One region of the uncultured Nisaea sp. genome, then DNA from elsewhere that is predicted to be linked to it. Evidence: riboswitches for the same ligand, from Rfam matches in the RefSeq annotation. Region 1 holds a riboswitch; the other holds the start of a gene.
What was found. A riboswitch is a leader RNA that binds a small molecule or an ion and turns the genes downstream of it on or off. The one in region 1 is predicted to bind cobalamin.
Positions count from the first base shown of each region.

Region 2: another riboswitch for cobalamin. It lies ahead of AAC126_RS06565 (hypothetical protein); the one in region 1 lies ahead of AAC126_RS20750 (energy-coupling factor ABC transporter permease).

Region 1 is NZ_CAXBDC010000147.1:646-7,945, forward strand. It holds gene rlmB (23S rRNA (guanosine(2251)-2'-O)-methyltransferase RlmB) at 1-800, shown strand, start outside; gene AAC126_RS20730 (hypothetical protein) at 964-2,436, shown strand; gene AAC126_RS20735 (c-type cytochrome) at 2,494-3,147, opposite strand; gene AAC126_RS20740 (zinc-dependent alcohol dehydrogenase family protein) at 3,311-4,447, opposite strand; gene AAC126_RS20745 (GNAT family N-acetyltransferase) at 4,708-5,163, shown strand; cobalamin riboswitch at 5,273-5,481, shown strand; gene AAC126_RS20750 (energy-coupling factor ABC transporter permease) at 5,539-6,219, shown strand; gene AAC126_RS20755 (short-chain dehydrogenase/reductase) at 6,288-7,055, opposite strand.
Region 2 is NZ_CAXBDC010000019.1:31,059-51,033, forward strand. It holds gene gatA (Asp-tRNA(Asn)/Glu-tRNA(Gln) amidotransferase subunit GatA) at 1-756, shown strand, start outside; gene gatB (Asp-tRNA(Asn)/Glu-tRNA(Gln) amidotransferase subunit GatB) at 758-2,224, shown strand; gene AAC126_RS06495 (heme-binding protein) at 2,383-2,853, shown strand; gene AAC126_RS06500 (LysR family transcriptional regulator) at 2,920-3,819, opposite strand; gene AAC126_RS06505 (aminotransferase class I/II-fold pyridoxal phosphate-dependent enzyme) at 4,238-5,386, shown strand; gene AAC126_RS06510 (HAD-IA family hydrolase) at 5,442-6,044, opposite strand; gene AAC126_RS06515 (xanthine dehydrogenase family protein molybdopterin-binding subunit) at 6,074-8,437, opposite strand; gene AAC126_RS06520 (Bcr/CflA family multidrug efflux MFS transporter) at 8,674-9,870, shown strand; gene AAC126_RS06525 (GMC family oxidoreductase N-terminal domain-containing protein) at 9,880-11,496, opposite strand; gene AAC126_RS06530 (serine hydrolase) at 11,573-12,787, opposite strand; gene AAC126_RS06535 (antibiotic biosynthesis monooxygenase) at 12,920-13,267, opposite strand; gene AAC126_RS06540 (NIPSNAP family protein) at 13,281-13,607, opposite strand; gene AAC126_RS06545 (helix-turn-helix domain-containing protein) at 13,679-14,362, shown strand; gene kynU (kynureninase) at 14,359-15,609, opposite strand; gene AAC126_RS06555 (CoA transferase) at 15,618-16,853, opposite strand; gene AAC126_RS06560 (YaiI/YqxD family protein) at 16,946-17,383, shown strand; cobalamin riboswitch at 17,420-17,617, shown strand; gene AAC126_RS06565 (hypothetical protein) at 17,650-17,916, shown strand; gene AAC126_RS06570 (FAD-binding oxidoreductase) at 17,978-19,420, shown strand; gene AAC126_RS06575 (carbohydrate ABC transporter permease) at 19,423-19,975, opposite strand, start outside.

The DNA of each region.
Region 1 (7,300 bases):
AGCCCAGCGCCGCCAGACGCCGCGGCAAACCCTCTTCGAAACCTGGCGCCAAGCCCAGAGGCCGCGACATATTGTGGGGCTGGCACGCGATTGCCATGGCTCTGCAAAATGACAAACGCCGCATCACGGGTCTGCTCTGTACCCAGAGAGCGGAGCCCGAACTCAGCCAGCGCCTGGATGAATTGCCCGACTCGCGGCGCAACGAACTCCCCGAGCCGAAGATCGTCGAGAAAGAGGCCCTCGATAGCCTCACCGGCCCCGAGGCAGTTCACCAGGGCGTGGCGGCGGAAGTCCTGCCGCTGCCGGACGTGGCGATTGAGGATATTCTTGAAGATGTCGGCGAGCGCTGCCTGCTTGTCCTGCTCGACCAGGTGACGGATCCGCATAATGTGGGAGCGATTCTACGCTCGGCTTCCGCCTTTGGCGCCCGCGCGGTGATCGCTCCGGACCGCAATGCCGCGCCGACAACCGGTGTGCTGGCGAAATCCGCCTCGGGCGCGCTTGATGCGATCGATCTCGTCCACATCACAAATCTGAGCCGGACCATGGAACAGCTGCGCGATGCCGGATTCTGGTGCGTCGGGCTCGACGGTGACGCCCGGGGAACGCTGGATGGTGCCGATCTTAAGGGCCGGATAGCGATCGTCATGGGTGCGGAAGGGAGCGGCCTCAGACGTCTGACCCGGGAGAATTGCGATCTGCTTGCCCGCCTGCCGACAGCGGGCCCCGTGGCGACCCTGAATGTGTCAGCCGCAACGGCCGTCTCTCTGTATGAGTATGCCCGGCAAAACCAGGATTAGGGCGAATCGTACCAAGCACGATTCGTCACGTGCTCTATGTCACACGCATATCCTGTTGCGCGTTATAGAACACAGCCGCTATTCATGTTCTAATTCCACGATTAACAGTAATAAAATCAATGGAATTAACTGAGTTATTGTTTCATTCCGGCATGCAGATTGAATGATGGACCCGCAAAAAGCAGAAGCGCAGACTTTCAAGGATGCCGTTTGCGAAGACGTCTCCGACTTCTATTCCAGGAAGTCGCGCGATGCTATTGGCCGGGCCGCCGGCAAATATCTGCAGTCGGTTCGCATCACCCCGACGGAATTACTGCATTCGAGCAAGCATCAGCGGTCTTTCAGTGATGCCGGGACCACCCTTATGCAGGCGGTCCAGAAGGCAGCCATCGCACAGGTAAAAAGTACGCAAACTCCGGTCAGTGAACGGGTTCGCCGTCTCTACGAGATCACGGATCAGCTGCGCAAGGACGCATTGGGGAAGTTCGAGAAGGAGCCACCGCAAAAACTCGAGAAAAGCATGATCCCGGATGTGATCGCACTGCGGAGTGGCGAAACTCCTGACGAGCAGGCTTTCCGGGTAAGGGCAGCGTTGACGGCCACGCTTGAGGGCGTCAACGACTGGGTCAAGAAATTCGAGATGCTCTACGAGCTCGGCCATGACATTGCCGGTCTCGAGGCATTCGGACACTTCGATTCCTTTATCGCCGAGATCCTGCGCGCGCCCAACGCCTGCAAGGATATTTTCGGCGAGCTTTCCACCCCCGGCGAGGAAATAGACCGGCTGCTTGCTCTGTACGACGGGGACATCGAGCCGTCCCATGCCCCGAGCAAGCCGGCGAACGCGAAGAAATTCTACACCCTCGCCAAGGCCGGCTACATCCCGGAAACCCGGGATGTCCTGCTGCGCATGCTGACACTGGCACTGAATTCAAGCGGCAGGCTGACACGCGGAGACCTTCGCACGGAGCTGGAGCGTGTCCGCGCCATGCACAAGCGCCTGTCGACGCCCAACGGCTTCCTTGGCGGGGAGGAATGCGAGATTGGCCTGCATAAACGCGAGGCCTCCCTTCTGAGCGACGAGACCATCGACCTGCTGCTCGGAGGGCGTATTGATGTCAGCCAGAAGGTTCACCTGGCGCTTCAGGTGCGCAAGCAGGCGATCAGTGAAAAAGGGGCCGACTATCTTTCGAAATATGTCACCTCGATCATCAGCCAGCCGGATTTCGCCCGCTCCGTAACGGGGAAAGACGGGCCGCTGGAAGAAAAGCTCGGATTCCTTGCCAAGGTTCACAAAGACACCAAGGCAAATAATCTGCCCCCGCGCATAGAGGATCGGATCTGCCGGACACTGGAAGAGCTTCAGGCAGAGCTGCTGGAAAAAGCCGACTATTTCAAGAAGCTGGAAACCCGCTCCGGATCCACGGCGAAGAAAGCCCTCATCGTGATCGATCTGATCGGCGAGGGCAGCCTGATCGGCGCCGCGAACCTGAAAGCGGCGCGCAAGTCCGCGCATGATTTCATGAAGAAAGCGGATTTCCTGGAAAGCTATCTCGCGGACAGCGATGCGTCGCAGAGCAAGAAAACCCGCATGCAGGAACTGGAACGCCGGTTGAAGTCCGCCGGCCTCGCCTGACGATTCGGGACCGTCCGCCAGGAAAACCTGCCTCCGGACACTTCCCGAAGCCCAGCCCTATCCGCCGTCGCCGGACCGCCCGTTCACGGTCTCGTCCTGACGCCTGCGCGTCTCCTCCGGCCAGCGGCTCTTCATAAATGCGACAACCGCCCAGATACCGGCATCGGTGAGCTGAATTTCGAAGCTCGGCATATTGTTTTTGTAACTGCGCGGAGAGAATGGCTGGCCGCCATATTTCACCACATCGAAGATATCATCGTCGCTGAGCCGCCAGGTCGGCGCGCTCCCGTCCAACGGTAATGCCGGCCGGCTGCCGGAGGGAAAGTTGCCGTCCCAGCCAGCCTGACCCTCAAGAGAATCGCCATGGCAAAAGGCGCAATTTTCCCGATAGAGCGCATGGCCCTGAGCGACCAGCGCCGCATCCTGCCAATCCGCCCGAACGGCAGAATCCACCATTCTGCGCTCGAAATAGATGGAAGCGACCGTGATGATCGCTCCGATCAGCGTAGCCGCCGCAAGAAACCGTCCCTTGGGGCCAAGTTTTCGTGAAACCCGGGCAGCCATGCCGAGCCCGATTTCGGCTTCCTGTTCCTCGGCGGAATCGACCATTTCGCGGAGCAGACGGTCGCTGCGCCGCTCACCGCCGGAAAAAGCCCTGGCACGGATTCGTGCCTGGCGGCGCGAACGGCGTTCGTTATCGGTACGGCTCACGGCCCATCTCCGGCGCGGTCGGGTAAGTCACCATGGCATGGATCATACGCGATTGCGGAAAAGCCTGTCATCACGCGGACTGCCGCGCCGTCGCTTTTGCCTGCCCTTCCGGTGCCTGTATCCCGGTTCAGACCGGACCAGGCACCGGAAGAAATTCCCTGTATCAGACTGCGTGCGGCATCAGGATCTGCCGGATCGCCGAGCCGTCGGCAAGGCGGTCAAAGCCCTCGTTGATCTCGTCGAACCCGACCGAGCGGCTGATCAGCGCATCGATCGGCAACCGGCCCTGCTGATAGAGATCGATATAGCGCGGGATGTCCCGGACCGGCACGCAACCGCCCATATAGCTGCCCCGGATCGCCTTTTCGTCGGAGACCATTGCCGGCGGCGTGAAGGTAAAGGTGCTGTCGGCCGGCGCCAGTCCCGCGACCACAAGCTCGCCGCCCGCACGCAATATGCCGTATCCGGTCTCCATGGCCGGGATGGCCCCGGCGAAATCAAACGCGAAATCCACACCGCCGCGGGTTATGTCCCGAACCTGCTCGGCCAGGGTCGGGTCCTTGGCGTTGAATGTATGGGTCGCACCAAGCTGGCGGGCAAGCCCCAGACGGTCGTCATTCAGGTCGATGGCGATGATTGCCCCCGCTCCGGCCACCTTGGCGCCGAGCAATCCGTTCAGCCCGACACCGCCGAGACCGATCACCGCGACGCTGTCTCCCGGCCGGATACGGGCGGTGTTCAGCACCGCGCCGACGCCGGTCATCACGGCGCAGCCGAAGATCGCCGCCTTCTCCAGCGGAATGCTGTCATCCACCTTCACGCAACTGCCCCGGTCGATCACCGCATATTCGGCGAAACAGGAAACGCCGGAATGGTGCGCGAGGGATTCGCCCGAGGCGGACTTCAGACGGCGCCCGCCGCCCATCAGGTCGCCCTTGGCCCGGGCCACGGCGTTGACCTCACAGATCTGCGGACGGCCTTCAAGACACCGGCGGCAGCGGCCGCAATTGGCGCTGAACTGGAAGACCACCGGATCACCCGCTTTCAGGTCACGGATACCGGGGCCAACCTCGACCACCTCGCCCGCGCCTTCATGCCCAAGCACCAGAGGCACCGGACGCGGCCGGTTGCCGTTGATCACGGAAAGGTCGGAATGGCACAGCCCGGCGCCGATCACCCGAACAAGGATCTCGCCCGCTTCCGGCTTCGACAGTTCCACTTCCTCGACGGAAATCGGCCGCGATTTTTCAAAAGGCGCCGTCGCACCGGACTGCCGCAATACGGCCGCACGCATCTTCATGACTGTTTCCCATTCCCATTTTTTGCTTTGTTTGCCGCCGTTCGGCAGCGCTGTTTTGCCGCCATACAGCAGCGTGGTCCGGCATTGATGGCACCGGTCCTGAAAGGATTTACAGCCGCAGTTTACGCTGCGTCTGCCGTCGCGGCAATTGCACGACACTCGTGCCAGCTCCCGAATCAGAGGCCGAACCACGGTTATGTCTCGCGCCCGGCATGACCGGAGGCTATAGAAAAAGCTCCGCATACCAGCAGGTCCAAGCCATGTCCCTGATCTTCCGCCGTGCCGCCGAGGCCGATCTTCCCGCCATCATCGCGATGCTCGCCGACGATGAACTTGGCCGGCAGCGCGAGGATACCAGCGTCCCCGCCGCGGACTGCTACCGGGATGCCTTCCGGGCGATTTCAGCGGACAAAAACCAGTATCTCGCGGTCGCGGAGAAAGACGGAGATGTGATCGGCACCCTGCAACTGACCTTCCTTCCGGGCCTCTCCCATCAGGGCCTCTGGCGCGGCCAGATCGAATCCGTGCGGATCTCCTCAACCGCACGCGGCGGCGGCCTCGGACGGCAATTCCTGGAATGGGCCATCGCCACCTGCAAGGAACATGGCTGCCGGATCATCCAGTTGACCAGCGACAAGAGCCGGTCAGACGCCATCCGCTTCTATGAGAGCCTCGGCTTCACGGCGAGCCATGAAGGCTTCAAGCTGAAGCTTTGATCCGCACGCCCCTCGCGCAGCCTCATACATCCCCCCTCAAGACCATCGGTATTTTCCAAAGATCCCGCCACACCAGAAAAAGCGGTTGCTCATCCGGCAGCGATTCTAGATCCTTGGAGGCGATACTGGTTCCATAGCAGGCAAAGCCTGTGGACTAAGAGGGAACACGGAAGGGACGACCCAAAAGGGGCCCGAGCCGTGACTGCCCCCGCAACTGTAAGCGTGAGCGCTTCCAAGACGTCACTGGCCGACGGCCGGGAAGGCGGAAGCTAGCGAGGATCGCGAGTCAGGAGACCTGCCCGTATCACGAACGAAACCCGGCCGGCATTTGCCCGGCAAAATCCGCACGGTGGGTGCGGGAAATGGAGTGCAGACATGCATATCGAACCCGGCGTCGTGAACGGCGCGAAACTTCTGCTCAGCTACGGCACCGCTGCCGGTTGCCTCGGATTCGCCGCCAAGGTGGCTTATTCGACAGCCCGCAAACACGGCATTGCCCCGCTCGCCCTGCGCACGGTTCTGACCACCGCGCTGGTCTTCTTCTTCTTCGAGGTCCTGCCGCATTATCCGGTCGGCGTCTCCGAAGTGCACTTCATCCTCGGCTCAACCCTGTTCCTGATGTTCGGCGCCGCGCCGGCTGCCATCGGCCTTGCCCTCGGCCTGCTGGCACAGGGTCTGCTGTTCGCGCCGTTCGATCTTCCGCAATACGGCATGAACGTCACCACATTGCTGGTGCCGCTGCTGGCCATCAGCGCGCTGGCCGACCGTATCATCCCGAAAACAGTCGCCTACAAGGACGTGAAATACAGCCAGGCCCTGGCGCTGTCCGCTGCTTTCCAGGGTGGCGTGGTTGTCTGGGTTGCCTTCTGGGCTTTCTACGGTCACGGCTTCAGCATGAGCACCCTCTCCGAGGTGTCCATGTTTGGTGGCGCCTACATGACCGTCGTGCTGATCGAGCCGATTGCCGATCTGGCGGTTCTGGCCGCGGCCAAGGGACTGCATCAGATGAAGGACAGCCCGCTGTTCACCAGCCGGCTCTACCGCGCTGGCGTCTGACGCTTCCGAACCTGAACGAAAAAACGGCCTCTTCGGAGGCCGTTTTTGTTTGTGAAGAAGAACGCCGCTCAGCGGTAGGTCTGCCCGCCGTCGAGATCGACCATGATCCCTGTCGCCCAGCCCGCACGCGGCGAGCAGAGGAATGTCACCACATCGGCGATTTCCTGCACCGTGGCGGCCCGGCCGAGAGGCTGACCGGCCAGGAAATCCTGCCAGCGGTCCGCGTCGCCCTTCTCGTCCGCCGCCTTGGTCTTCAGCAGAGTGACGAGACGGTCGGTCGCGACCAGCCCCGGATTGACACCCAGCACCCGCATACCATCCGCCAGCGCATTCGAGCCCATCGCCTTGGTGAAGGCGTTGAGCGAGGCATTGCCCGCCGTGCCGGCGATATATTTCGGGTCCAGCTTCACGCCCGCGAGGCCGATGACATTGAAGATCACGCCACCACCCTTCTCTTTCATCAGGGCATAAAAAGTGCGGGTCATGTTGATGTAACCGAACACCTTGAGATCCCAGGCCGCCCGCCAGGTGGCCTCGTCGATGGCCTGCAGGTCGCCTCCCGGAATGGCGCCCGCATTGTTCACCACGATATCCGGCACCGGCAATGCGCCACCGAGCGCCTCCACTGCTCCCGGAGCGGACAGATCCGCCGGATGAATGGTGCAGCTCGCACCGGCCGAGACCAGCTCATCCCGCGCCTGTTCCAGCCGCTCTCCATCCCGGGCAACCAGATGCACGGCACAGCCTTCCGCCGCGAACGCCTTGGCGCAGCCGAGGCCAATGCCCTTCGACGCGCCGGTGATCAGAACACGTTTACCTTCAAGTCCAAGGTCCATCATTATCCTCCCTGTCGCGTCCCGAAGCGGCCAAACCGCCCCGGTCGCTTTCCCTCAGTATCAGGAGGATAAAGGCGCGGCGCCATGCCCCTCTCGCCTGCCGGAAAGGAAAAGACCCGGCCTGCACCGGAGGAAAGCCGGGGATATCAAGATCATAATGATCTGTCGGCGCTTTCCGTGCATCCCGCTGCGGCCATGCGAACGGCACCGGGATAAAAGCGGCATGCATTCCCCGCAAGGCTCAG
Region 2 (19,975 bases), on a different contig from region 1:
ACCTCCGCCAATATCGCGGTGCCGGATTTCGAGGCGGCGCTGACCGGCGATATCCGGGGCATGAAGATCGGTATTCCGAAGGAATATCAGGTTGACGGCATGCCGGAGGAAATCGCCGCCCTCTGGAAAAAGGGTGCCGATATGCTGCGGGACGCGGGGGCGGAGATCGTCGATATCTCCCTGCCGCATACCAAGTACGCGCTGCCGACCTACTACATCATCGCCCCGGCGGAAGCCTCTTCCAACCTGGCCCGCTATGACGGCGTGCGCTATGGCCTCCGGGTCGATGGGGACAGCCTGATCGATATGTACGAGAACACCCGCGCCGAAGGCTTCGGCGAAGAGGTGAAGCGCCGCATCCTGATCGGCACCTACGTGCTTTCGGCTGGCTATTACGATGCCTATTACCTGAAAGCGCAGAAGGTCCGGGCGCTGATCCAGAAGGATTTCAACGACGCCTATCAGACCGTCGATGCAATCCTGACACCGACGGCGCCGTCGGCGGCCTTTGCCATCGGCGAGAACCAGGACGATCCGATCAAGATGTATCTGAACGACGTCTTCACCGTGCCGGCCAGCCTTGCGGGCCTGCCGGGCATTTCCGTGCCGGTCGGTCTTTCCGGCGATGGCCTGCCGCTGGGACTTCAGATCCTCGGCAAGGCGTTCGACGAGGAAACGGTCCTCAAGGTTGGCGGCGTTCTGGAACAGGCGGCGGGCTTCGATGCCCTGCCGGGCTTCCTTGCGGGAGGGAAGTAAGATGACCGAGGAAAAATCAAACCTGATCGCGGGCAACACTGGTGACTGGGAGATCGTGATCGGTCTCGAAGTGCATGCCCAGGTGACCTCCAACTCCAAGCTGTTCTCCGGCGCGGCGACCACCTTCGGCTCCGAGCCGAACAGCCAGGTCTCGCTGGTCGACAGCGCCATGCCGGGCATGCTGCCGGTGATCAATGAGGAATGCGTGCGTCAGGCCGTCCGTACCGGCCTTGGCTTGCAGGCGGAGATCAACCGTTTCAGCGTGTTCGACCGGAAGAACTACTTCTACGCGGACTCTCCGCAGGGCTATCAGATCAGCCAGTTCAAGCAGCCTATTGTGGGCGAGGGCGAGATCACGGTGGATCTGCCGGGACCGCGCAGCAAGACCATTGGCATCGAGCGGCTGCATCTGGAGCAGGATGCCGGCAAGTCGATCCACGACCAGAGCCCGACCAAGAGCTTCATCGACCTCAACCGCTGCGGCGTCCCCCTGATGGAAATCGTCTCCCGTCCGGACATACGGTCGGCGGAAGAGGCGGCGGCCTATGTGAAGAAGTTGCGCTCCATCCTGCGCTATCTCGGCACCTGCGACGGCAACATGCAGGAAGGCTCCATGCGGGCCGACGTGAACGTCTCCGTCCGTAAACCCGGTGACGAGCTCGGCACCCGCTGCGAGATCAAGAACATGAACTCGATCCGCTTCATGCAGCAGGCCATCGAATACGAGGCACGCCGTCAGATCGAGATCATCGAGGATGGCGGCACCATCGATCAGGAAACCCGCCTGTTCGACGCGAACAAGGGCGAAACCCGCTCCATGCGGTCGAAGGAAGAAGCGCATGATTATCGCTACTTCCCGGACCCCGATCTGCTGCCGCTGATTTTCAGCGAGGAGTTTGTCGAGGCGGAGAAAGCCAAGCTGCCGGAATTGCCGGACGCCAAGAAGGCGCGTTTCATGGCGGACTTCGGGCTTAGCCCGTATGACGCCGCTATCCTGGTGGAAGAGCAGGAGACAGCGGCCTTCTATGAGAAGGTGGCAGACGGGCGCGATCCGAAGCTGGCCGCGAACTGGATGATCACCGAGCTGTTCGGCAACCTCAACAAGGCGGGCAAGGATCTCTCTGACTCGCCGGTTGACGAAGTGAAGCTGGGCGGGCTGATCGACCTGATCACCGACAACACGATCTCCGGCCGTATCGCCAAGGACGTCTTCGCGGAGATGTTCGAGAGCGGCAAGGACGCACCGACGATCGTCGAGGAGAAGGGCCTGCGTCAGGTCACGGACACCGGCGCGATCGAGGAACTGATCGACAGCGTCATGGCGTCCCAGGCGGAGAAGGTCGCGGAATACCGTTCGGGCAAGGACAAGCTGTTCGGCTTCTTCGTCGGCCAGGTGATGAAGCAGAGCCAGGGCAAGGCCAACCCGGCCATGGTCAACGAGTTGCTGAAGAAGAAACTCGTGGGCTGATCCCGAAAGTAACATTGTATGAAAAGGCGGCCGGGCGATCCCGAGCCGCCTTTTCTGTTTCCGCGATGCGGATGACCGCTCCGTATCGTGGTGGTGTGAGGCGATGTTATAAGCAGTGCAGCATTTACACCGATGATCTTGATTTAAGGGGACTAACTATGGCTGGGAACTTTCCGCTGCATGTCGCACTGCCGCTCGCCAAGGCGGAAATTATCGCCGATGAGGCTCTGAGTGTTGCGACGGCTGAAAAGATGCTGCCGATGACTGTTGTTGTGCTCGATGCCGGTGGTCAGGTGGTCTGCCTGAAGCGTCAGGATGGCTCCGGTATCGGCCGGGTAGAGATCGCGACGGCAAAAGCTTGGGGTGGCCTTGGCTTCGGTGAATCTTCCCGCAATCTCGGCGCCCGCCTGAAAGAACGTCTTGGTTTTCAGGTCGCGGCAGCTTCCGCATTCGATGGTCAGTTCGCGGCCGTTCCGGGCGGTGCGTTGATCATGGAAAACGGTGTCGTGATCGGTGCCGTCGGCGTCAGCGGTGATCTTTCCGAGAAAGATGAGTTCTGTGCCTGCAAGGGTATCCAGAAAGCCGGGTACACGAGCGAGCCGGCCGAGCTGGACGAGAGCTGGCGCTAATCTAAAGCCCTTTAAATGCACACAATATCCGTCATCCCGTTAAAAACGGGATGACGGTCTAAAGCATTACAGCCAGTACGGCGTCGGGTTGTAGAGATCGACCAGGAAGTCGACGAATGCCCGGACCTTTGGCGAGAGATGCCGGCCGCTTGGATAGACGGCGTAGATCGGCACGTCCTCGCGGACATAATCTTCCAGTAATGTCACCAGCTTGCCGCTCTTCACATGCTCACCGGCCATGAAGGCCGCCAGCATGGCGAGGCCGCCGCCGGACAGCACGGTCTGAAGCACCGAGTCGCCGTTATTCATGGCCAGCGTACCCTTGGCGCGCAGGATCTTCTGCTGGTTGTCGACCATGAAATGCCAGTCGTTGATCGGGTTGCCCGGCGCGTAGGTGATCAGCGAATGGTCGCTTAACTGATCCGGTGTTTCCGGCTGGCCCCATTTGTTCAGATAGTCCGGGCTGGCCACCAGCATGCGGTGGTTCACCGCAAGTTTGCGGGCAATCAGGCTGGAATCCTTCAGTTGCGCGATCCGGATAGCGAGATCGATCCCCTCATCGACGAGATCCACCACGCGATCGTTCACCAGCAGCTGCACCTCGACTTCCGGATAGCGATCGAGAAATTCCGGGAGGTGAGGGGCGACATGCCGGTGCGCGAAGGTCGTCGGCGCCGTGACCTTCAGCAGTCCGCGCGGTGCGGAGTGTGCTTGAGAGACCGCGATCTCCGCTTCGTCCACATCGGCCAGGATGCGCTTGCAGCGTTCGTAGTAGGCGGACCCTACCTCGGTAAGGCTGACCCGCCGTGTTGTCCGGTTCAGCAGGCGTACGCCCAGTCGGTCCTCAAGTCCCGAGAGCTGTTTGCTCACGACGGACGGTGAGACATTGAGGGTTCGGGATGCTCCGGCGAGACTATCATTCTCGACTACGGAGCAAAAAACCTTCATAGCCGTTAAAGTGTCCATTTCAGCGCGTTTCCCCTGAACGGTACGGAATTATTCATTCGTTATAGGAACTAATACGGTGCTTTAAAAGAGAATTATCAGTTTGCATGCCCGGTTCGTACACTGAGAATGACAGTGCTCGTCTATCGACCTGTTCAATTGCCCCGCCGGGCAGACAGTACGAAACGTGGCAGTGCCCCTCATCGCCATGTATCGGAGACCCACCCGATAACCGGTGTCCTTTCTGACTTTGATGGACACCCGGACAGTCTGACCGGCTTTTTATGAGGCTGCAGAGATTTCCGGACAACGGGAATCACTGCAGCCTTATTTGTCTCGCGACAATCCGGGCAATTCCCACTCTTCCCGCCTCGTGATAGAGGCATAGGCGATCCGCTGATGACCGGATCCAACGATACAACTCACGCCGGAGCCGGCAATGGCAATGCGCAATAACGACCTGAAGCCCGAGACTCTTTCGGCCCAGGCACTCGGCCATGTCGACGAGACCACGGGCGCGGTAACACCGCCGATCCATCTCTCGACGACCTTCGAACGGGATGCCGATAACAGCTATCCGAAAGGGTTTGTCTACACCCGCAGCGGAAACCCGACTTATGACGTCGCCGAAGACCTGCTGGCGCGGCTTGAAAATGGCGCGGGCGCGCTGATTTTCTCGTCCGGCATGTCTGCGGCGGTTGCGCCTTTCATGACCCTGCGCCCCGGTGACCATGTGCTGGCACCGACGGTGATGTACTGGGCCCTGCGCAACTGGCTGCTGGACTTCACTGCCCAGTGGAACATCGGGATCGACTTTTTCGATGTGAACAATCCGGAAAGCGCCGCCGGTCTGGTGCAGCCGGGCAAGACCAAGCTGGTCTGGATCGAAACCCCGGCCAACCCCCTGTGGGACTGCCTCGACATTGCCTGGTTTGCCCAGCTCGCTCACGGTGCGGGGGCAAAGCTCTGTGTTGATTCGACGGCGGCGAGCCCGGTCCTGTCCCGTCCGATCGAGCATGGCGCGGACCTGGTCATGCATTCGGCGACGAAATACCTGAACGGGCACAGCGATGTGCTCGGCGGCGCCCTGATCACGGCGAAAGCCGACCAGTGGTGGACTGATATCCGCCGGGTGCGGACCGATCACGGCATGGTCATGGGGCCGTTCGAGGCCTGGTTGCTGCTGCGCGGCATGCGCACGCTGCATCTGCGGGTCCGCAAGGCGTCGGACAATGCCATGGCGATTGCGGAGCATTTCCACAATCACCCGAAAGTCGCCTCGGTGCTTTATCCGGGACTGCCGACCCATGCCACGCATGATGTCGCGGCGAAACAGATGGAAGGCGGCTTCGGCGGTATGCTGTCGCTGCGGATCGAAGGCGGTGAGAAGGCCGCGATCAAGACCGCGGCGCATCTGGAGCTGATCCACCGGGCAACCTCGCTCGGCGGGGTCGAGAGCCTGGTGGAGCATCGCGCCTCGATCGAGGGCAAGGGCACACCGGTCCCGGCCGACCTGCTGCGCTTCTCGATCGGGATCGAGGATGTGGGAGACCTGATTCAGGATCTGGAACAGGCGCTGGGTGAATAAGCGTTTCAGGTTCGGGGCCGGTGTTTCCTATGCCGGCCCGGAGCCAGGAACAGTCTTACCTGATCTCCAGCAGGGACATCAGGCGCGCGCCTTTCGACCAGAGCATGGCCTGCCAGCCCGCGTCACGAGCGGCGATGATGTTGGTTTCGGTATCATCCACGAGGATGAGATCTTCCGGGCGTGAGCCGCTGTGCCGCGCGGCTGCATCGAAGAACGCGCGCTGCGGTTTGCGGGCCTTGAGCTGAGCCGAGTAAATCATCCCGTCCACATGATCTCGGAGTGCCAGGGCGTCCATAAGGTAGGCTGCTCTCATGTGCTCCTGGTTGGTGGCGAGAAAAATGCGCATGCCGTGTTCGCGGAGTTCATCACATTCCGCAAGAACGCCTTCATCAAGACGGGAATCCTTTTCAAACCAATAGTCCGTGAATTCCTGCACGGTGAGAGCGGGCGCCAGGACGGGCAGGCAGGCTGCGAGCACGTCCGTCAGGTTCTTTCCGCCTGTGACGATCCCGGACCAATGCGGCGCGAAAAACACGTCGTGCAATTTTTCGGGCGCAATACCCAGATCGCGCTCGATATCCGTGGCCCAGGATTTCCCATCCTCCGGGCGCCCGGTGACGACAACGCCGTCAACATCCAGCATGAGGCATCGTTGCATATGGCCCTCGCCGGAAGCGAAACGCCGGTCTAGAGACCGGCCCGTGCTTCCTGTATGGCCGCCCAGACCTTCTCCGGCGTTGCCGGCATGTCGATATGTTTCACACCGAGCGGCGCCAGTGCATCGACAAGGGCGTTCATGATCGAGGGCAGGGAGCCTGCACAGCCTGCCTCGCCACAGCCCTTGGCACCGAGCGGGTTCGTCGTCGCCGGAACAGCATGGGTGGCGAAGGTGAAGCTCGGCACGTCGCTGGCGCGGGGCACGGCATAATCCATGTAGCTGCCGGTCTGAAGCTGGCCTTCCGAATCATAGATGGCATTTTCCATCAGCGCCTGACCGAGGCCCTGCACGATGCCGCCATGTGCCTGACCCTCGACCAGCAGCGGGTTCACCACGGTGCCGAAATCATTGACCATGTTGTAGCGGTCGATCTCGACCACGCCGGTATCCGGGTCGACTTCCAGCTCGCAGACATGACAGCCGTTCGGGAAGGCCGACGGGGCGGCGTCGAAGATGTGCTTCACGCTGAGATCCCGGGGCAGATCCTCCGGCAGGTCCAGCCCGCCGCGAAGCTGCTCCGCCAGTTCGGTGACGGTCACCGTCTTGTCGGTACCGGCTACCTGGAAGGCACCACCCTCGAAAACGATATCCTCGACCGCAGTCTCGAACACATGGGCGGCGATCTTCTTGCCCTTGTCGATGACAATGTCGCTGGCTTCGAGAATGGCGGCGCCGCTGGCCATGATGGATTTTGAGCCGCCCGTACCGCCGCCCGCGATCAGCTCGGCACTGTCGCCCTGGATCAGCCGGATACGCTCGAACGGCACGCCGAGTTTCTGGTGCAGCACCTGGGCGAACGGGGTCCAGTGACCCTGGCCGTAATCCAGCGTGCCGGTGATGATGGTGACGTCGCCATTTTCCTCGAACCGGATGCCGCCCATCTCTTCCTGCACCGGCGCGGTGACTTCGAGATAGCAGCCGACGCCGCGCCCGCGCAGCTTGCCACGCTTCTCGCTCTCCGCCTTGCGGGCGGCGAAACCGTCCCAGTCGGAGGCTTCGACGGCTTTCTGCATGATGGTCGGGAAATCGCCGCTGTCGTAGTTCATGCCGTTGGCGGCAGCATAGGGTATTTCGCTCGGCAGGATCTGGTTGCGGCGGCGCAGCTCGATGGCGTCGATGCCCATTTCCCGTGCGGCTGTTTCGATAAGCCGTTCCATGTAGTAGTTCGCTTCCGGCCTCCCGGCGCCGCGATAGGCGGTGACCGGCGTGGTGTTGGTAAAGACCGCCTTGGAGGCGACTTCGATCAGCGGCAGCCGGTAGACGCTGTTGGCGTTCTTCAGCGTGTTCATGGTCGGCATCATCGGCGAGACGGCGGTCAGGAACGCGCCGACATTGCCGTAGCCGGTGATCCGCAGCGCGGTGAACTTGCCGTCCGCATCCAGCGCCAGTTCCGCCGTCATGTCATGGTCCCGGCCGTGGCAGTCGGACAGGAAACTGCCGGACCGGTCGTCGGTCCATTTCACGGGCCGTCCCAGGACCTTCGCCGCATGCAGAACGCAGATATATTCGGGGTAGGCACCGGCTTTCATGCCGAAAGAGCCGCCGACATTGCCGGTGACGACATGCATCTTTTCCGGCTCGATATTGAACACCTGCTTGGCCAGCGTGTTCATCATGCCGAAGACGCCCTGACAGCCGACATTCAAGGTGTAGCCTTCGTTGGCCGCATCGAATGAGCCGACTGCGGAGCGCGGCTCCATCGCGCTGACCACGATCCGGTTGTTACGCAGGGGCAAGGTGGTGACGTGCGCGGCTTCGGCAAGCGCCGCATCGACTTTCGCCGTGTCGCCATACTGGAAGTCGATGGCGGTGTTGCCGGAGATGCTGTCATAGAGCTGCGGTGCGCCTGCCTCTGCGGCGGCGCGGGCGTCCGTGACGGCGGGCAGGGGATCGATGTCCAGCTCCACCAGCTCGGCCGCGTCGCGGGCCTGTGTGGCGGTCTCTGCGATCACAATGGCGACCGGGTCGCCGACATAGCGCACCTTGTCCGTCGCCAGTGCCGGGCGCGGCACATAGTTGATAGGGCTGCCGTCGCGGCCTTTCAGCGGAAGGCCGCATTTCATCGTGCCGAGGCCGGCTGCATCGAGGTCCGCGCCCGTCAGGATTGAAATAACGCCGGGCACCGCGCTCGCCTCCGCCGTGTCGATCCCGTTCAGGGTGCCATGGGCATAGGGGCTGCGGACCATCACGCCATAGGCCTGGCCGTCCAGATTCACATCGTCGGTGTAATTACCCTCGCCGCGCAGCAGTTTCGGGTCCTCGGAGCGGGTTACCGGCTGGCCGATCCCGTACTTCATCATGCCGAGCTGATTGTCTTCGACGACAGAATCCATGGTTCTTTCCCTGTAAGGCCGTTCGCGGGCGCGACGGATTGTGTGCAAATATCGTAGTGGGTGAGCCGCCTCGGGCAAGGACTTTTCCATTTAACACGCTGCATTGCGGCATGATGTGGTATCTCGATGAAAATCGCTTTTGACGTTCTGCCGATCTCTTCCGCTTGCCCAGCCGCTAACCGGGGAGAGCAATTGTGCGGGGTGCCTGTCCGGCGCTTACCTGGAGACAGTTTTTAATGTTAGCGAATGCGCGTTTTACGCTGCCCAGATCGGGGCTTGTGGTTCTGTTGGCGGCACTCGCGGCCTTTGCGCCGATGTCGATCGACATGTATCTGCCCGCTTTGCCGTCCATCGCCCGCGATCTTGGTGTGCCGGCCAGTGAGGTTCAGGCGACCCTGGCCGTGTTCATGGCCGGGTTTTCAGCCGGCATGCTGCTCTACGGCCCGATTTCGGATCGTTTCGGCCGCCGTCCCGTGATGATGACCGGGATTTTTATTTTCATCATCGCGTCTCTCGCATGTGTGTATGTGGAGCGAATCGATCAGCTCATCATTGCCCGGCTGTTTCAGGCGATCGGCGGCGGGGCAGCCTCTATTCTGGCCCGGACGGTCGTTCGGGATCTCTTCACGGCGCAGGAAGCCGCCAGGGTGCTTTCCCTGATGATGGTGCTGACCACTCTGGCGCCGATCCTGGCGCCGCTGGCAGGCGCGCTCCTGCTTGAGTTTTCCGGCTGGCGAGCGATCTTCGCGGTGCTGTTCGGCTTCGGCGCATTGGCGATGCTGGTTGTGGTGCTGTTACTGCCGGAAACCCACTCCAAGGAAGCGCGGGGCGGAATGACCATGGCACAGGCTCTCGGGGCCTACTGGCATATTCTGTCCGACGGTCCGGCTTTTGGCCTCACCGTTGCCAGTGCCGCCGTTTTCGCCGGGCTGTTCGCCTATATTTCAGGCTCGTCCTTTGTGTTCATCGAGCATTTCGGCATCGCGCCGGGCTTCTATGCCATGCTGTTTGCGATGAATGCGGCGGCAATCATGGGAGCGGCTTTCTTGAACAGCCGTCTGACCCGGCGTTTCGAATTGAAAAGCCTGCTTTCCGGCGGGGTGCTGATTTCCTTCACGGCAGGACTTTATCTGGTCGTGATCGAGCAGGCTGGCCTCGAAGGGCCGGTCACGATCATGGCCGGGCTGATGGTATTTGTCGCCATGGTGCCGATCCTCGGCGCCAATGGCATGGCATTGTTGATGGCGCGCTATCCGAAAAACGCCGGTGCCGCCGCAGCCACCCTCGGGGCGGCCCAGTTCGGCAGCGGGGCGGTTGCGGCCTTTGTCGTCGGCGCGCTGCATGACGGCACCGCCTTTTCCATGTGCGCCGTGATGGGAGCCTCAGGCCTGATCGCGCTGCTGGCCTTCTTTACCCTCTGCCGCAAGCTGTAGCCGCCGGAATCATCCCGCCCGTGCGGCTGCAAGAATGAGGTCGCTGGCTTTTTCCGCGATCATGATGGTCGGGGCATTGGTATTGCCGGACGTGATGGTCGGCATTACCGAGGCGTCGACCACGCGGAGATTCTGGAAGCCCTTCACCTTCAGCTCCGGATCGACCACGGCCGTCGCATCGTCTCCCATCCGGCAGGTTCCGACCGGATGGAAAATCGTTGTGCCGACCTGACCGGCGGCTTCCGCCAGGGACTCGTCGGCATCCGAATATTCCGGTCCCGGTTTGAACTCGTCCGGCTCATAGCGTGACAATGCGGGTTGGGAGGCAATGCGCCGGGTCAGACGGATTGCATCGGCAGCGACCTTCTTGTCCGCTTCGGAGGCGAGATAGTTCGGCCGGATCGCCGGGGCCGCCATCGGGTCCGCGCTCTTGATCGAGACCGTGCCCCGGCTTTCCGGGCGCAGATTGCAGACGCTGGCGGTGAAGGCGCCGAAGGAATGCAACGGCTCGCCGAAGGCATCGAGGGAGAGCGGCTGGACATGATATTCGAGGTCCGGCGTTTCCTTGGACGGGTCCGACTTGGCGAACAGGCCGAGTTGGGACGGTGCCATGGTCATCGGCCCGCGCCGGAACAGGGCATATTCCAGTCCGATACCGATCTTGCCGAAGAAGGAATTGGCCCGCCGGTTCAGTGTCTCAACGCCGGAGACCTTGTAGGCGCAGCGGATCTGCAGATGGTCCTGCAGATTGCCGCCAACCTCGGCGGATGCGTGTTTTATGTCGATGCCGTGCTCTTTCAGCAGAGCTGGATCGCCGATGCCGGAGAGTTGCAGGATTTGCGGGGAGCCGATAGCTCCAGCGGAAAGCACCATCTCACCGCTGCATGTGGCGCGGGCGTCCTGGCCGTTCACCGAGAGAGAGAGACCGGTGCAGCGCGTGCCGTCGAACTCCAGCGCCTTGGCATGGGCGTGGGTGACGATATGCAGGTTGGAGCGGTGCTTCACCGGCTTCAGGAAGGCCGTGGCGGCGCTCCAGCGGATGCCCTTGCGCTGGTTGACGTGGAAGTAACCGACGCCTTCGTTGTTTCCCCGATTGAAATCGTCCGTCTCCGGGATACCCGCTTCGACGGCGGCCTGCTTGAAGGCGTCGAGGATCTCCCATGAAAGCCGCTGGTTCTCGACCCTGAGCTCACCATCCGGGTTGCGGCCATCCTCAAGACGAACCTGAAAGCCCTCGGAGCGGGTGAAGTAGGGCAGCACGTCGTCCCAGCCCCAGCCGGGATTGCCGAGCTGGCGCCACTGGTCGTAGTCCCGCGCCTGACCGCGCATATAGATCATGCCGTTGATCGAAGAACAGCCGCCGATCACCTTGCCGCGCGGATAGTTGAGCGCGCGCCCGCCGAGACCGGGCTCCGCCTCGGTCTTGAACAGCCAGTCTGTGCGCGGATTGCCGATGCAGTAGAGATAGCCGACGGGGATGTGGATCCAGTGGTAATTGTCGTTACCGCCGGCCTCCAGCAGCAGGACCTTGTTCGCCGGATCGGCGGACAGCCGATTTGCCAGCACGCAGCCGGCGCTGCCCGCGCCGACGATGATGTAGTCATAGGCCCCGAGGTCCCTGGTCACGTCATTCCATCCCTGAAGTCGTTTTTTATTGTTTTGTCATTCGTCCGGCGGCGGGCAAGCGCCGCCGGGAACGTTATTAGTTCGTCATCGCCTGATAGACCAGTGTGCGCAGTTCGCGCCGCAGCGGATAGGAAGAGGACGGCATGAGCTGGGTCATGTGAACCACGCTCAGCTCTTCGACCGGATCGATCCAGAATCCGGTCGAGGCGACGCCGCCCCAGGCCCATTCACCGGCCGTTCCGAGGACCTGTGCCTGTGCAGGGTTGAGCACGACCGAGCCACCCAGACCAAAGCCGATGCCCTTCATCGGCATTTCACTGAACACGGACTGGCCCATCGAAGCCATGTCGCCCGGCAAGTGGTTCATCAGCATGAGCTCGACGGATTTCCGGCCGAGAACGGGATCGCTGCCCTTGCCGCCATGGGTGCGGATCATCTCCATGAAACGCATATAGTCTTTCGCCGTGGAGCAAAGCCCGCCGCCGCCGGAGAACATGGTGACCGAATTGGCATAGCGGCTGTCCTCGATCTCGTCGATCCGGCGGATACCGTTATCCTCGGTCTTGGCATAGCAGGCACTGAATCGGTCCAGCTTGTCGGAGGGCACGGCGAAGAAGGTGTCTTCCATGCCGAGCGGCTCGAAAATGCGTTCATGCAGGAATTCCGGCAGGGACATGCCGGAAGCGGTCTCCACCACGCGGCCGAGTACATCCGTCGAGACGCCATAGTTCCAGCGTGTGCCGGGCTCGAAGACCAGCGGGATATCGGCGAGCTTGGCGACGGTCTCGTCCAGCCGGCCATGTTTCTCGGAGAAATCGATCTTCGCCTTGCGCAGCGCCTTGCCGACCGGTCCCGGATCGAAGATGCCGTAGGTCAGGCCGGATGTGTGGGTCAGCAGATGGTGCAGGGTCGGCTGGGTCTTGGCGACATGCGTGCTTTCACCATCCTCTTCGAGCACTTTCAGGTTCGCCAGTTCCGGAATGTGCCAGGCCAGCGGATCGTCGAGCTGCAGTTTGCCGTCTTCCAGAAGCTGCATGATCGCCGCGCTGACGATCGGCTTGGTCATGGAATAGATCCGGTGAATACCGTTCGGCTCCGCCTTCAGACCGTTCTCCACATCGCGGTGTCCGACGGTTTCGTGAAATACGATCTCCCCCCGCCGGGCAATCAGCGTTTCGACGAAGGGCAGCTTGCCGTCATCGACATAGCGCCTCATCCAGTCGCCGATCCGCTCCAGGCGCTTGCCGCTGAAGCCCAAAGCGGAAGGTTTGGCTGTGCGAAAGTCGGTCATGTGATGTGTCCGTGCAGAAATTATGGAATGTGAGATTGAGGATTAGACGCGGGCCGGCGAGGCCGGTCAACCGGGCTCGCATGGCTTACGCTATTCCGATTTCGCACGAAAGTTGCGAGACCTGCTGCACTCCTAGCCGATATGGGCCGCATTGTTGTCAGTGGGCGCCTCTGCCCGGTCGTTCGGACCGTAATCCCGCAGGATGGACGCCACCTTCAGGCGGTAGTTCTGGAACAGTTTGTCCCGTCCCTTTGCTTGCGCCTTGCGATGAGCAACCAGATTCCGCCAGTCCTCGACCGCTTTCTCGTCATGGAAATAGGAGAGGGACAGGAGTTTGTTTTCGTTTGTGAGGCTCTGGAATCGCTCGACGGAGATAAAGCCGTCCACCTCCTGCACCAACGCACGCATGCTTGCGGCGACCTCAAGGTAGCTTCCCTTGTGTTCCGGATACGGTTCAACTTCGAAAATCACGGCTATCATGGCATGTTTCTCCCTAGGCGTTTCTCTTTGGCGCCGGATTTGACGCATTGATCAGAAATGTCCGGTCCTCGCGCAGCAGGAATTTTTCCTTCTGTGCGAATTCATAATTCTCCCGGCCGAGCGGGTCGGCGGACAGGCGGGCGCGATAGGCTTCATAGGCGGCCAGGCTCTCGATATTGTAGACACCATAGGCCAGTGTGGTGGAACCCTCATGTGGGGCGAAATAGCCGATCAGATCGGCGCCGCAGCGGGGAATAGCCTCGCCCCAGTTGCGAGCATATTGATTGAATTGAGCTTTCTTGGTCGGGTCGATGTGATAGCGGATAAAGCAGGTAAGCATGTGGTCCTCCATATAAGATAGGCGGACAATCTCACCTTGGCGCGGATTCATGCTTCGGTTATGGTCGAAGTATGAAAGAAGGACCTGACATCGCTCTGATCGGTGCCCTGATTGGGGACCCGGCCCGGGCCAACATGCTGACCACGCTGATGACCGGAAAGGCCCTGACGGCGAGCGAACTTGCCGCCGAGGCCGGTATCACCGCGCAGACGGCAAGCTCCCATCTCTCCAAGCTGGAAACGGCAGGGCTGCTGTCCCAGCGCAAACAGGGGCGGCACCGCTATTTTGCCCTGGCGGATGACGAGGTGGGCAATCTGCTGGAAGCGATGATGGGGTTGGCGGCAAAACGCGGGCATATGCGGGCCCGCACCGGCCCGCGCGACCCGGCACTCCGCAAAGCACGGGTTTGCTACAACCATCTGGCTGGCGATTACGGCGTGCGGATGTTCGACAGCATGATGGCGCGGGATCTGCTGATGGAAGACGGGGAGGAGATTTCCCTGACGGAAGCCGGAGAGGCATTTGTCGGCGAACTCGGCATCGCCTTGTCCGATTTGACGAATACACGCCGCCCGTTATGCCGCTCCTGCCTCGACTGGAGCGAGCGCCGCAGTCATCTGGCGGGCGCCCTCGGCACCGGACTCCTGGACAGGTTCTATGACCTTGGCTGGGCGCACCGGATTGAAGATTCCCGCGTGGTTTCCTTCACCGGAGAGGGCGAGCGCCGGTTCCGGGAGTGTTTTCCGGAGGTTTAGGTAACCGTCGCCCGGGCATGGAATTCCGGGCGATCCCAGGCGCCGGTCTCAAGGATGTCGCGCAAATGCTCGACGGCATCCCAGACGTCCGTGAACCTTGTATAGAGCGGTGTGAACCCGAACCTCAGAAGGTCCGGCGCGCGAAAGTCACCGATCACACCACGGTCGATCAGGGCCTGCATCACCGGATAGCCACTTTCATGCGCGAAAGATATCTGGCTACCGCGCTGCGCCGCAGCGCGCGGGCTTGCGAGTGTCAGGCCGAGCCCGGCGCAGCGTTTCTCTACCAGCGTGATGAAGCTCTCGGTCAGTGAGACTGACTTTTCCCGAACTGCATTCATGTCGGCACGGGCCCAAATATCCATCGCTGCATCGAGCGCCGTCATGGCCAGCACCGGTGGCGTACCGCAAAGAAATTTCCCAATTCCGTCCGTTGGCGCGAACCGGTGATCGAAGGCGAACGGTGCCTTGTGGGAAAACCAGCCGGTGAGCGGCTGGGTGGCGTCTTGCTGGTGGCGCGGCGCGACATAGAGGAATGCCGGGGCACCCGGGCCGCCATTCAGATATTTGTAGCCGCAGCCGACGGCGAAATCCGCATTGGCGATGGCGAGATCGACTGGAACGGCCCCCGCGGAATGGGCGAGATCCCACAGCGTCAGCGCGCCTGCCTCATGGGCGGCGGCGGTCACCGCTTTCATGTCGTGCATGTAGCCGGTGCGGTAGTTCACATGGGTCAGCATCAGCACGGCAACCTCGTCCGTGAGGGCGCCGGGCAGCTCGGACGGGTCTTCGATCAAACGGAGTTCATGACGGCCGCCAAGCAGCGCCGACAGGCCTTCCGCCATATAAAGATCGGTCGGGAAGTTCGACTTCTCCGAAACAATGACTGTGCGACCGGGCCGGAGCGCCAGCGCGGCGGAGAGGCATTTGAAGAGATTGACCGAGGTCGAGTCCGCCGCGACCACGCTGTCCGGCTCCGCGCCGATCAGTGCGCCGATCTTGTCGCCGACGCGCGCGGGAAGGTTGATCCATCCCGCATCGTTCCAGCTTCGGATCAGGCCATTGCCCCATTCCTCGGAGACGCAAGCGGCTACCCGTTCCCGCGCGATGCGGGGCAGCGGGCCGAGGGAGTTACCGTCGAGATAGATCACACCCTCCGGCAGCTCGAATTCCGCGCGGAACGGGGCGAGGGGATCGGCGGCATCGCGGGCAGCGAAATCTTCCCGGGTCATTTCCGGTTGTGGCATCGCGTGCCTCAATTGGCGTGGTCGGGGCCGGCGACGATGCCTTCATCGTGCAGCCGTCCGATGGCGCCACTGTCGAGACCGAGAAAGTCCGCCAGAACCTCGTCGGTGTGTTGGCCAAGGCGCGGCGCCGGTGCCGGAATCTGGGAGGCTTGTCCGTAAAAATCGATGGGCGTGTCCGAAGTCGGATAGGTCAGCCCGCTGCCGTGGGTGACATCGCTGTAAGGCTTGCCCATGGTCTTGAAGCGGTCGCTCGCGACTGCTTCCCGGACCGTGCGGTAAGGCTCCCAACACACGCCGTTTTCCTTGAAACGCGGCGCAAGCGCATCCAGCGTCTCTGCCGCGACGGCGCGCTCGACGACCGGGTTGATCTTCTCCCGATAGTCGAACCGCAAGCCTTCGTCCTTGGCGAAACTGACCCCGGTCTCGGCCTCGATGGCGGCGATCTCCAGTTCGATGCCAAGAGATGCCAGAAGGCCGGTCCATTGCCGGGGGGAGAGGGCGACAAGCATCAGGTAGTGGCCGTCACTGGTCCTGAAGTCCCGGCCGAAGGCGCCGAACACATCGTTGCCATAGCTTGGCCGGTCTTCTTCTTCCGTCATCACTTCGGCGACCTGGCCCAGTGTGCCGAGGGTGGTCAGCGCGATATCGCCGAGCGGTAGGCGGATTTCGGCGCCTTTGCCGGTCTTCTGGCGTTCCCGCTCCGCCGCCAGCATGGCGAACGCGGCATTGGCCCCAGCGATCAGGTCCCAGGCGGGCAGGACATGGTTCACCGGGCGCTTCTCGCCGACGGGACCGGGCTCGCCGGTCATCAGTGGAAATCCGGCACCGGCATTGGCTGTGTAATCGACGCCTTGCGTGCCGTCCGCCCAACCCATGACGCGGACCGTGATGATATCCTCGCGCCGTGCTTTCAGTGCTTCATGGGAGAGGAAGCCTGACACCGGGTAGTTCGTCACGAACAGGCCGCGTCCTTCACCGGGCGCCGTGGCAAGCTGCAGAGCCAGCTCCCGGCCTTCCGGATTGCGCAGATCCAGTGCGACGGACTTCTTGCCCTTGTTCAGGCCTTCCCAATACAGGCTGGCGCCATTCGGAGCCTTCGGCCAGCGCCGGTAATCGAGCCCGCCGCCGATGGCGTCGAAGCGGATCACCGTCGCGCCCATCTGCAGCATGTTCAGGGTACAGGACGGCGCGGCGATGAAAGATGCGCCCTCGACGACTGTCAAATCTTGAAGGACCGTGTACATCCGTGTTTCTTGGCCAGCTTAATGTTGAATGCGATCAGGTTGGGCTCGGAACCTAGCACGACTGATCGCCTGCAAAAGGGGCAAAGCACGCAATGAAGTCTGTCTATGTCGACGCCGATGCCTGCCCGGTGAAGAACGAGATCCTGTCGATCGCGGACCGGCACGACATCAAGGTCTATGTGGTGAGCAATCGGGGCTTCCGGACTGGTGACCGGCCGAATGTGCAGAACATCCTGGTCTCCGACAAGTTCGACGCGGCGGATGACTGGATCGTGGGCAAGGTGGCGGCGGGCGATATCGTTATTACCGGCGATATCCCCCTGGCGCATCGGGTGATCGAGAGCGGCGCCAAGGCGATCGGCCATTCCGGCAAGGAATTCACCGAGGCGGGAATCGGCATGGCGATGGCAATGCGTGATCTGATGTCAGACCTCCGCGCCATGGGAGAGGTTTCGGGTGGCGGCCCGGCCTTTTCGAAAAGAGACAGGGAAACCTTCATCCGCGAGCTGGAACGGCTGATCCGCGAGTGATTTTCCGCCTCCTGCCTTGACACGGGAGGCCGTAAGGACGAGCCTTCCAGCGTTGGTGTCCTTCGGGACAAAAGGGAATCCGGTGCGCGGTTTTATCGCCGCAAGTCCGGGACTGCCCCCGCAACTGTAACCGGCTAGATCCGACCGGTATGCCACTGGCCCCCATGGGCTGGGAAGGCGGCACGGATCGAAGAGCCGGGAGTCAGGAAACCTGCCAACGCTGTGTCCACATTTAACCCGGGCGGGGTGCACCGGAGGAGGTTTAGATGTCCCGACTATCCACCCAGACTCTCACCGAAGATTCGGACAACGCACCGGATCGCGACCTGGCAACCCTGATCCTGACGCTGCTGAGCGTTGCAGAGGATGACAGAACTCTCTCGCATTCCCTCTCCATGGTCCGGGCAGAGACGTCGAAAGAAGATTTCGACGGCGGCATGCAGGAGGCGGCGCGGCGCATCGGCGCGCTCTTCGGTGCGGCACAGCGGCTGGAACTGACCGAGAGAATTTCCATAAACAGATTGCCCGCCTGATTGGCGCGTGCCGTGATCGCTGATAGCCTCCCGCCTGAAATTATCCAACGGGAGAGAGTGGGTGAACGATCAGACGCCCCAGTCCATCGACGCGGCGCTTACGGAAATCCGGTCCATTCTGGGATCGAAGGGCTGGCTGGAAGATCCGAATGACACGTTGAAATACCGCACCGACTGGCGCGGCGCACCGACCGGCGATGCCCTCGGCGTCGCCCGGCCCGCCTCGACGGAGGAGACGGCGGCGGTTGTGCGTGCGGCGGCGAAGGCGGATATCGCCATCGTGCCCCAGGGCGGCAATACCGGCCTTGCCATCGGCTCTGTCCCGACCGAACCGCGCCCGACCATCGTCGTTTCGACTGATCGTCTGACAACCGTGCGGTCTCTTGACCCGGAGAATTACGCAATGATTGCGGAAGCGGGTTGCGTTATCCAGAACATGCAGGCGGTTGCGGCAGAGGCAGGACGGCTATTCCCGCTGTCCCTGGCTTCGGAAGGTTCCAGTACGGTCGGCGGGACGCTCTCCACCAATGCCGGGGGCAACAACACGATCAAATACGGCAATACCCGGGAGCAGATCCTCGGTATCGAGGCCGTGCTGCCGGACGGCTCCGTGTTCGACGGGCTGGAAACGCTGCGCAAGAACAATACCGGCTATGACATGAAGCAGATGTTCATCGGCGCGGAAGGCACGCTTGGCATCGTTACCGCCGCGGCGTTCCGTCTGATGCCGCTGCCGCGCGTCCGCGAGACAGCCATGCTGTCAGTGCCGTCCCCGCATGAGGCACAGCATCTGCTGTCGAGTGCGCGAGAGCTGTCCGGCGACACGATCCTCGCCTTTGAGATCATGCCCCGGGCCTCATTCGACATGGCGATCAAGTATATTGATGGAATCACCGACCCGCTTGCAGAGCGCTCGCCCTGGTACGTGCTGCTGGAGATGGGGACGCCATCTCCGCTCGACGATCTACGGGCCAAGCTTGAGGCAATCTTCACCGAAGCGATGGAGCAGGGCTGGGTAACTGACGGGGTGATTGCTGAGAATGAAGGCCAGCGCCGCGAACTCTGGCGGATCCGTGAGGAGCAGGCCGAGGCCGGTAAGCGCGAGGGGACGCCCCGCATGGCAGGCGATGTTTCGGTGCCTGTCTCCAAGGTGGCAACCTTCATAGATCAGTCTCAGGCGTCGTTGAGCGAATATGTGCCGGGTATGGCCTTCAACTGTTTTGGCCATATGGGGGACGGTAATATTCATTACACGGCCCGCAAACCGGCGGACATGAGCGACGAGGAGTGGGAGGTTAAGAAACCCGGTCTCTCGCAGCGGATGTATGAAAGCACAATCGCGCTCGGCGGCAGTATCTCCGCCGAGCACGGGATCGGCTCTGAAAAGCTGCCGTATCTGATCAAATACGGCTCGCCTTCGAAAATCGCCCTGATGCAGGCGGTGAAGAAGGCGATCGACCCGAAAGGGATCATGAACCCGGGCAAGGTTGTGCCTGAGGCCTGAGCCTACTTGATCCCGGCCCGCATGAAGCTCTGAACGAATTGCCGCTGGAACAGCAGGAAGGCGATCAGCAGCGGGCCGGAGGTCATCAGCGTTGCGGCGCTGATGACGGCCCAGTCGATGCCCTGATCGGTCGAGGAGAAGATGCTGAGGCCGACGGTCACCGGCCGTGTCTCGACCGAGTTTGTCACGATCAACGGCCACAGGAAGTTGTTCCAGTGGTGGCTGACGGAAACCAGGCCGTAGGCGAGGTAGGTCGGCTTTGCCAGCGGGACATAGACCCTGAGCAGGATGGTCATGAACCCGGCACCCTCGACCCTTGCCGCGTCGTCCAGCTCCTTCGGGATGGTCTTGAAGGTCTGCCGCAGGAGGAAGATGCCGAAGCCGGACGCCATGTAGGGCAGGCCGATGGCGAGGATGGTGTCGACCAGTCCAAGAAACCGCATGGTCCGGTAATTCTCGACGATCAGGATATCCGGCATGACCAGAAGCTGCAGCAACACCAGAACGAAGACGGTATCCCGCCCGCGAAACTCGAACCGGGCGAAGGCGAAGGCG